Regions from separate parts of the Phreatobacter stygius genome, predicted to be linked through region 1. Evidence: predicted binding sites of a transcription regulator. Region 1 holds the regulator's gene; the other holds the start of a gene.
What was found. Region 1 encodes PhoB, which activates phosphate uptake and scavenging genes when phosphate is short. Its sites were predicted from a motif close to TGTCATNNANCTGTCAT; they were not measured.

Region 1 (4,777 bases):
CCGAGGGCAAGACGGTGGAGATCACGCTGAAGCGCGAGCCGCGCGGCAAGCGGCGCGACGAGGCGGTGGTCGCGGTGCGCGACCACGGGCCGGGCATCCCGGCCGAACATCTGCCGCGCCTGACCGAACGCTTCTATCGCGTCGATGTGGCGTCGAGCCGCGAGAAGGGCGGCACCGGCCTTGGCCTGGCGCTGGTCAAACATATCGTCAAGCGCCATCGTGGCCGCCTGGCGATCGAAAGCGAGGGACGCGACGGCGCGACCTTCACGGTTCGCCTGGAGACCGCCGCCGCGGCGGCGGCCGAACAAGGCGAGGCGCCGGTCGCCGAAATGCCGGCCCGCCGCGTGCCGCCCGCGGCGGAATAGCCGAGTCGGCCATCGGGTGCTTGCCGGCGGTCTTGTCGCATCTCATCTAAGCAATTGAAGCATTGTGTGATTCATCGTCATTGATGTGTCACGTCCCAAGCATAGAACCGTCGTCATATCAGGGTAGGGAAAAGCCCCCTTTGCCAGCCCCACCCAGGAGACCTGCATGACCGAGCACATCGTCAGCGCATTCGAGAACGAGCTGAAGGGCTTGGCGCAGCGCGTCGCCGAAATGGGCGGACTCACCGAGAAACAGATCGTTGGCGCCATCGATGCGCTGATCCGCGGCGATGTCGCGCTTGCCTCGACGGTGCGCGCCGCCGATCCGACCATCGACGCCATGCAGCGCGAGATCGAGGAGGTCGGCATCCTGGTGATCGCCAGGCGCCAGCCGATGGCGATCGACCTGCGCGAGATTGTCGGCGCCCTGCGCATCGCCGCCGACCTGGAGCGCATTGCCGATCTCGCCAAGAACATCGCCAAGCGGGTCATCGCCATCAACGGCTCGTTGCCGTTGCCCAAGGTGACCGGTGGTTTCGACGCCATGGCCCGGCTCGCGCTCGAGCGGATCAAGGAAGTGCTCGACGCGTTTTCGCAGCGCGACGTCGCGGCCGCCCTGGAAGTGTGGAAATCCGACGGCGATATCGATGCCCTCTACAATTCGTTGTTCCGCGAGCTCTTGACCTACATGCTCGAGGACCCGCGCAATATTGGCGCCTGCACGCATCTCCTGTTCTGCGCCAAGAACCTTGAGCGCATCGGTGACCACGCCACCAATATCGCCGAGACGATCTACTACGTGGTCAATGGCACGACGCTCGCCGAAGAGCGGCCGAAGCTCGACACCACGACGATCGTCGCGGCCGGAACTTAACCTGCGAAGGATTTTCTCATGATCGCACGCATCATGGTGGTCGAGGACGAAGAGCCGATCACCGTTCTCCTCCGCTACAATCTCGAAGCCGAAGGCTACCGCGTCGAAACGGTGATGCGCGGCGACGAGGCCGAGGTGCGTCTGCGCGAGGCGGTCCCCGATCTGATGCTGCTCGACTGGATGCTGCCGGGGCTGTCGGGCATCGAGCTCTGCCGGCGCATCCGGCTGCGCGCCGAGACCGAGCGCCTGCCGGTGATCATGCTCACCGCACGCGGCGAGGAAGGCGAGCGCGTGCGCGGGCTTGCCACCGGCGCCGACGACTATGTGGTGAAGCCGTTCTCGGTGCCCGAGCTTCTGGCGCGGATCCGGGCGCTGCTCCGCCGGGCCAAGCCCGAGCATCTGTCGAGCCTGCTGAAGTCAGGTGATATCGAACTCGACCGCGAGACGCGCCGGGTACACCGCTCGGGCCGCGAGATCACGCTGGGCCCGACCGAGTTCCGCCTGCTGGAATTCCTCATGCAGTCGCCGGGGCGCGTCTATACCCGTGAGCAATTGCTCGACGGCGTCTGGGGCCGCGACGTTTATATCGACGAGCGCACTGTCGACGTCCATATCGGACGCCTGCGCAAGGCGGTGAAGCGTGGCCGCGAGGCCGACCCGATTCGCACCGTGCGCGGCTCCGGTTATGCGTTCAACGAGCGTTTCGCCGGCGCGGCCTGAGGCCGGCCGCCGTCGGGCGGCCGAAAGAGGTCAGCTCAACCGCTCGATCCCCTTGCCGAGCACGCGCTTGTAATCGACAAAATCGATGAAGATGCCATGGGGGCCGGCATCCCGAGGGCGGGGCGCGGCGCAATGGCGCTTGATCTCCCGGCGGAAGGACTGGGCCTTGTCGGGTGCGTCCTTGCGGGCCGCCAGATAGGCCGCGACGATCTTCGCCTGCAGGTCGCGCCCGGGCCAGCCGATGCCCGCGCCTTCGATCATGCCGACGACGAACAGGTTGTTATCGGTGGGCGGGAAGATGTTCAGGTGCAGGTGCGGCGCCGGCGCCTTCCAGTTCAGTTCGCGTATCAGCCCGGCCTCGTCCAGGAACGGGAAGGTGATCCGATAGCCGGTGGCCAGCAGCACGAGATCGACCTCGTCGGTCTGGCCGTCGGTGAAGATGACACGGTTGCCGTCGAGCTCCTCGATCGGCGGCCGGACGGCGATGTCGCCCTGGCCGAGGTGCTGCAGCACCAGCGAATTGACCACCGGGGTGCGATCGTAAAGCCGGTGCGCCGGGCGCGGCAGCCCGAAATCTTCCGGTGAGCCGACAACAAACCGCAGCACCGCCTCGTGCAGGATCGAGCGAAGCCGGCGCGGCAGCACAAGTTTCGCCTTGTGATTGGCCTCGTCCGCCGGCTTGCCGCGGAGGAATTTCGGGGCGAAATGATTGCCGCTGCGCACCGACCACAAGACTTTCGAGGCGCGATGAACGGCATCGACCGCGATGTCGCAGCCGGTATTGCCCATGCCGACGATCAGCACGCGCTTGCCGCTGAAGATCGCGGCGTTCTTGTAGGTCTTGGAATGCATCAGCTCGCCGGAAAAGCTGCCGGGGATCTGCGGCAGTTCGGGATCGGTGAGATGACCATTGGCAATGACCACGCCCTGGTAGTCGAGGCTCGTGCCGTCGTCGAAGCTCGCCCGCCAGCCATCCTCCTGCCGGGTCAGCCGGGTCACCGCCCGGTTGAAACGGATCGACGGGTAGAGGCCGAAATGGCGGGTGAAATTCTTGAGATAATCGAGAACCTGAGCGTGATGTGGATAGGCCGGCCAGTCTTCCGGCATCGGATAGTCGGCAAAGGCCGTGGTGGTTTTCGACGAGATCAGGTGGGTCGAGGCATAGACCCCGCTCGATGGCGCGCCATAGAGCCACTGGCCGCCGATATCGGCATGCCGCTCGACCACCTCGAAGGGCAGGCCGGCCGCCTTGAACACCCGGGCGGTGGCAAGCCCGGCCGGTCCCGCGCCGATGACGAGGAAGGTCATGATGCCGGCCTCGCACGCCAATAGCGGTCAAAGGCCTCCGCCGCCGACAGGGCCGGCACATAACCGAAGCCGGTCTTCAGGCGGTCATTGGCCAGCACCGGCCGGTATTGCAGGAAATTCACCTGGGCCGGGCCGAGTGGGGTCAGTTTCAGCCGGTTGGCGAACCACAGGACGCCACGCAGCAGGGCTGGCGGCAGCGGCAGATAGGGCTTGCCGATGCGCCCGGCAATCTCGGCGAGCGACAGCGTGCCGTCGCCGGCGAGATTGTAGATGCCGGGCAGGCTTGCCGGTGCGGCGGCGCGGGCCAGCGCCGCCACCACGTCGGTTTCGCTGACCAGGCTGAACGGCGCCGCGCTGCCGGCAAGGCCGATGACCACCGGCCGCTCGAAAATGGCGGTGATCTGGTTGCTGACGCCTGGCCCCAGCACGGTGCAGGGGCGGAACACCACCTGCTCCAGTGCCGGATGGGCCGCGCGCGCTTCGGCGAGCAGGTTTTCCACCAGCCTTTTGTGGCGCGAATAGGGGAAGTCCTCGTTGCCGCGTAGCGGATCGGTCTCGGTCAGCGGCTGGGCATTGTCGGCATGGTAGCCATAGGCAGCGCCGCTGGATGTGACCACCAGGCGCGTCACGCCGGCGGCAAGGCAGGCTTCGACGACATGGCCGGTGCCGATGACATCGATGGCATAGTCCTGTTCGGCATCGCCGCCGGCGGCGACGACCGAGGCGAGATGCACGACCACACGCGGCTTGAGGCGCGCCACGAGGCCAACCAGCGCCCGGTCGCGAATGTCGGCCTTTTCATAACGGACACCGGGAACCGGCTGCGTCGCGGCACGAATATCCAGGCCGAAGACCGGTTCGTCGCCGGCAGCCAGTTGCCGGACCAGGGCCTGGCCGATGAAACCGGCGGCCCCGGTCACCAGGATGCCCGCGTTCATTCGGCCGCTGCCTTCCTGTCACGCCGCGTCCAGTAGACCGCCAGCGCCCAGCCCGAGACGATGTGCCAGACGCCCCAGCCGGCGGCGATCAGGGCGGCCCCGCCCAGCGCGTCGAACTGGTTGAGGATGAGGGCCAGCCCCAGACCCGAATTGTGCATGCTCACCTCGATCGCCATCGCGCGAGTGTCGTAGTCGCTGAGCCGCCAGAACCGCGCCGCCAGCCAGCCGATCCCGACCGCGATGGCGTTGTGCAGAATCACCAGGGGAATGATGTCGCTGACGAAGGTGAGGAAATAACGGCCATTGCTGGCGGTCGCCGCGATGATGAAACCGATAAGGAAGACAAAGGAGGCGATCTGAAACGGCCGGCGGAGCCGGTCGGCGAGCTTTGGCCAAAAATGCACGGTGGCCATGCCGGCGATCAGCGGCAGGCCGAGCAGCAGGGCAGTGGTGCCGAGGAACGACGCCGGTTCGATGCTGACCTGGCGCAGGAGCGCCGATGTCGCCGGATTGAGGCTGGCCCAGAACAGGATGTTGAGCGGCGTCGTCACCACCGCCAGCATGTTGGAGAT
Region 2 (4,777 bases), 2.6 Mb from region 1:
CGACGCCGTGCTGACGGGCGAAGCCGCCCGCGCGGCCCTCGGCCGCGAGCTCGCCGCCTTCCATCGGGATTTCGACCTTTTGATCTCGCCGACCGTGCCGCGCGTCGCCGCGCCGGTGGAAACGGCCTATCACTCGCAAGGTTATGACCGCTGGCGCGACGCGGTGCCCTATACCCTGCCCTTCAACCTGACCGGCCTGCCGGCGGCGACCTTGCCTTGCGGCCTGTCGCCCGAGCGACTGCCGATCGGATTGCAGATCTCCGGGCCCAAATATTCCGAGCGGCTGATCCTGGAAGCCTGCCTGGCGGTCGAGCAGACGCTGGCCCTGCCGCAGCCGCACCCGGTGCTGATCGCCGCGCTCGACACGATCGGCTGATCATGATCCGGCATGACGGCGGCCCTGCACGACGGCCCATGGCCCGACGATGCCAGGGGCCGGACCGCTCCGGCCTCGCCGATCAGCCGCGGCCATTGACCGGCAGCGCGGCGCCGGTGATGCCACTGGCTGAATCAGCCAGGAGAAAGGCCATGGCTTCGGCCACTTCCGAGGGCAGCACCCAGGCCGACGGATTGGCTTTCGGCATGGCCGCGCGATTCTGCGGAGTGTCGATCGTGCCGGGCAGGACGGCGTTGACCCTGACGCCCTCGGACTTCAACTCGGCGGCGAAACTCTCGACCAGCCGCAGGACAGCGCTTTTCGACGCGGCATAGGCCGCCAGCCCCGATGGGGCCTTCAAGCCGGCTCCGGCGGCAATGGCGACCAGGCTGCCGCGTTGCGCCGCGCGCATCGGCGGCAGCGCCGCCTGGACGATGTTGAGCGTGGTCAGCGTGTTGAGCCGGAACATCTGGTCCCACAGGTCGGTGCCGCCATCGGCGGCCGGGGCGGCGGCGAAACCGCCGACCGTATGGGCAAGGCCGTCGATGCGCCCGAAGCGGGCGAGCGTGTCGGAGACGACCTTCCGGCAAGCCGCGGGATCGAGCAGGTCGGCGTCGGGGATCGCCAGATGCGATGCGGCGGCGGGCAAATTCGCCAGGGCTTCGGTGAGCGCCGCGCCGCCGCGAGCCACCGCGACGACGGTCATGCCGCGATCGGCGAGCACGGGCAGGAGCGCACGTCCGACATTGCCGGTGGCGCCGGTGACGATCACGACAGGGGTCGGATGGGGCATGGCGGTCTCCAGGGATGCAAGCGCCGACCAGGCTACATCCCGTGCCCTGCCCGGCGCCATCCCGTTGACGGGCCGCCGCGGCGGCAGCCGCCGGCCTCCCGCCGAACCCGATCAGCCCAGGTAATCGTTGTCCAGGTAATCGTGCACGACCTCGCCGAGGTCGAGGGTGAGGTCGGCGATCAGATGCACGCCGGACAGGATCTCCAGCACCGGCAGGTCGGCGACCGGCGCCAGGGCGTGCGGGCTGAGTTCCAGCGCCGCCGGCCCGGTCCAGGCGCCCTTGAGGTCGAGATCGCGCAGGTAGTAGCGCACCAGTTCGCAGACGCGCGGGCGGCCGTCGACATGGGGAACGATCTTGAGCAGGAAGCCCGGCTCCTGAAGCGCGTGCAGCGCGGTCTCGTCCGGGATGCGCCGGTGCTTGTAACCCATCGTGCCGGTGGCGATCCGCGCCGGCCCGAAATCGAGCGTGCCGACCAGCGTGTCGCCTTCGACCTTCAGGCTCGGCGCGGCGAGCTTCTTGGGAAAGCCCCAGAGTTCGCGCCCGCCGGCGATCGGCGGGTCGTCGTCGAGGAACATCGAATGGACGAAACCGCCGCTCTGGTAGCCGCCCTGCCCGTCCGGCAGCCTGACCGGAATGACCTGGCCGGATTCGGTGTAGTCACCGAAGCCGGTCGAATCGGGCATGCGGATGAACTCGTATTTGACGATCGGCTCGACGATCTCGAGCGGCTCGGGAACCACCCGTTCCAGCGCCTCGCGGCTGGTCCGATAGGTGATGATCAGGAATTCGCGATTGACGAAACGATAGGGGCCAGGCGGAAAGGACGGGTTTTCCAGCGGCATGGCGAAGGCGTTCTTGCGGATATCGGCGGGTTCCATCGAAACGGTCCTCGGAGCGGGGCGTCGGCGCGCAAAACGTGAACGGTGGGCGGCGGTTCAGGCGAGGTAGTCGTGAACCACCGTGCCGAGATCGAGCGTGTAGTCGGCGATCATGTGCAGGCCGGTGACCTCGCCCGCCATCGGCAGGTCGGCGAGCGGCGCCAGGGCGTGCGGATGCAGCCTGAGCGCCGACGGCCCGGTCCAGGCGCCCTTCACGGTAACGTCGCTCTTGGTGACCCGGACCAGCTCGCAAATGCGCGGGCTGCCATCGACATGCGGGATGATCTTCAAAAGGAAGGTCGGCTCGAGGAAGCCGGCAAGCGTCGCCTCGGCGTCGGCGCGCCGGTGCTTGTAGCCCATGGTGCCGGTGGCGACCCTGACGCGGCCGAAATCCAGCGTGCCGACCAGCGTGTCGTGCTCGACCGCCAGCTTCGGCCCGGCGAGCTTTTGCGGAAAGCCCCAGAGTTCGCGTCCGCCCGAGATCGGCGGATGGGTGTCGAGGAACATGAAGCGGGTATAGCTGCCGGTCTCCTGGCCGAACTTCACCGGGATGACCTGGGCGGCGCCGCTATAGGCGCCGAAGCCGGTCGAGTCGGGCATGCGCACGAATTCGATACGGACGGCGGCGTCGATCACCTCGAGCGGTTTCGGCACGACGCGCTCGATCAGCGCGCGATCGGTCCGATAGCTGATGGTCAGATATTCGCGGTCGACGAAGCAATAGGGCCCCGGCGGAAAAGACGGGCGGTGCAAGGGCATGGCGAATGCGGATGCTCTGACGTCCTGGGCTTTCATGGGCTCACCTCGCACCTTAAAAAAAGGGTGAACGCACCCCACCCTGCCGGACGAGCGCGACCGCGCTGATCTATGACACGGGGCGCGACAGGCGGATGTCACGGGCCGGTGTTTCTCGTCCCCTCATGTCGTCCGGCTGGTGCCGCTCGGCCGGCCCCGGCAGCCGCCGGTTGCCGCCCGGCAAGCGCGCGCGCCGCGTGACCCTCGGCCCGCGACCGGCGCAACGCGCCCTGCCGGCGCGAGCCGCGAGGCGAAATGCCAGCTCGACTTGCATCAAGCCCTCTGGATTAATCTTCGGTAGAGCGAATTCTGGCATTATTCTCGGCTCGGCAAGGGACACTGCAGGACATGCTTCGCAGCCGCTGGATGGCAAACTGGGCGAACCGGGGACCCGCCTTGCGCTGGGTCGCGCCGATCGTCCTGATTGCCGGCTGCTTCTGCGCAGTCTGCGCCCATGTCCTGATCGAAGCGCGCCACGCAGCCCTGGAGCGTGCCGCTCAGACCGCCACCGGCCTGGTTGCCGCGATCGAGACCGACACCATTCACAACGTCGAGAGCGTCGCTCTGTCGATCGCCGGCGTCGTCGAGGGCCTGAAGCGGCCCTATATCGATCAGGTCAGCCCCGAACTCCGCCAGGTCCTTCTGTTCGACCGGTCGACGACCGCGCGCCATCTCGGCGGCATCATGGTCATCGATGAAACCGGCGAAGTGCACCTGGATTCGCGGACGCTCTATCCGCTTTCGGTCAACCTCAGCGATCGCGATTACTTCCAGTTCCACAAGGGCAGTGCCTCAGCCGGGATCTATATCAGCCGCCCCTATGAGGATCCGATCACCGGGCAACTCAGCGCCGGGGTCAGCCGACGCCTCTCCCATCCGGACGGATCGTTCGCCGGTGTGGTGATCGGCGCCCTGCGCCTGGAATATTTCCAGAACCTGTTCAAGGACACGTTTCTGGGCACCGACGGGCTCATCACCCTGGCCCGCGCCGACGGCACCATGCTCATGCGGTGGCCCTTCCAGGAACACCTGCTCAGCTGGAATCTCCGGTCCACGGAACTGTTCAGGCATTTTGCTCAGAAAAGAGCCGGCCGTTATGAAGTGAAGATCGTCCCCGACGGCATCGACCGGCTCATGGTCTATGGCCAGATCGGCGAATTGCCGCTGGTCGTCGTGGTCGGGCAATCCCTCGCCGACATCTATGCGTCGTGGCGCCGCTACGCCTCGATCGTCAGCCTGCTGGTCGCCGGGCTCTGCGCCGTCACCGTCACGCTGGCGGTGTATCTGGCGCGCGAACTGAAGCGGCGCACCGACACCGAGGCCGAACTCGAGCTACGCGCCCGGACCGACGAACTGACCGGCCTGTCCAACCGGCGCCATTTCAACGAGACGCTCGATCGGGAATGGGGGCGCGCGGCGCGCGCCCAGGAGCCGCTCGCATTGCTCATGCTCGATATCGACCATTTCAAGACCTATAACGATGCCTACGGCCATCAGGCGGGCGACAAGCTGCTCCAGGCGCTGGGTTCGGCGATCAAGGGCAGCATCCGGCGCCCGGGCGATCACGGGGCGCGCTACGGCGGCGACGAATTCTCGATCCTGCTGCCGGGAACCGAGGCCGAGGGCGCGGTGCGGGTGGCCGAGCTGGTGCGCGCCTGCCTGGCGCAGACCGAGCCCGGCGAGATCAGGTCGGCGCAGCGGCTGAGCGTTGGTGTCGCCTGCCTCACGCCCAAGCCGGAATGGCAGCCCGACGAACTCATCGCGCTGGCCGATCGCGCGCTCTACCGGGCCAAGGAGCTCGGCCGCAACCGCACCGAAATCGTCGAGCGCCGGTCCGCCCGGCCGGCACTCCGGCGGCAGCAAGGCCCCCACCAGGCTTCGTAGCGAATGGCGAGTAGTGAATGGGGATGATGCGAAAACCGCAGTGAACGTCC

Region 2: a site for PhoB is predicted at 2,928-2,944, ahead of E8M01_RS28145 (acetoacetate decarboxylase). Genes of this name have one in related genera too.

What each region holds. Positions count from the first base shown of each region.
Region 1 covers NZ_CP039690.1:1,185,216-1,189,992, reverse strand. The annotation lists gene E8M01_RS05540 (ATP-binding protein) at 1-365, shown strand, start outside; gene phoU (phosphate signaling complex protein PhoU) at 532-1,239, shown strand; gene phoB (phosphate regulon transcriptional regulator PhoB) at 1,258-1,959, shown strand; gene E8M01_RS05525 (flavin-containing monooxygenase) at 1,990-3,267, opposite strand; gene E8M01_RS05520 (NAD-dependent epimerase/dehydratase family protein) at 3,264-4,205, opposite strand; gene E8M01_RS05515 (bile acid:sodium symporter family protein) at 4,202-4,777, opposite strand, start outside.
Region 2 covers NZ_CP039690.1:5,971,089-5,975,865, reverse strand. The annotation lists gene E8M01_RS28160 (amidase) at 1-376, shown strand, start outside; gene E8M01_RS28155 (SDR family oxidoreductase) at 459-1,169, opposite strand; gene E8M01_RS28150 (acetoacetate decarboxylase) at 1,281-2,048, opposite strand; gene E8M01_RS28145 (acetoacetate decarboxylase) at 2,106-2,843, opposite strand; gene E8M01_RS28140 (GGDEF domain-containing protein) at 3,192-4,727, shown strand.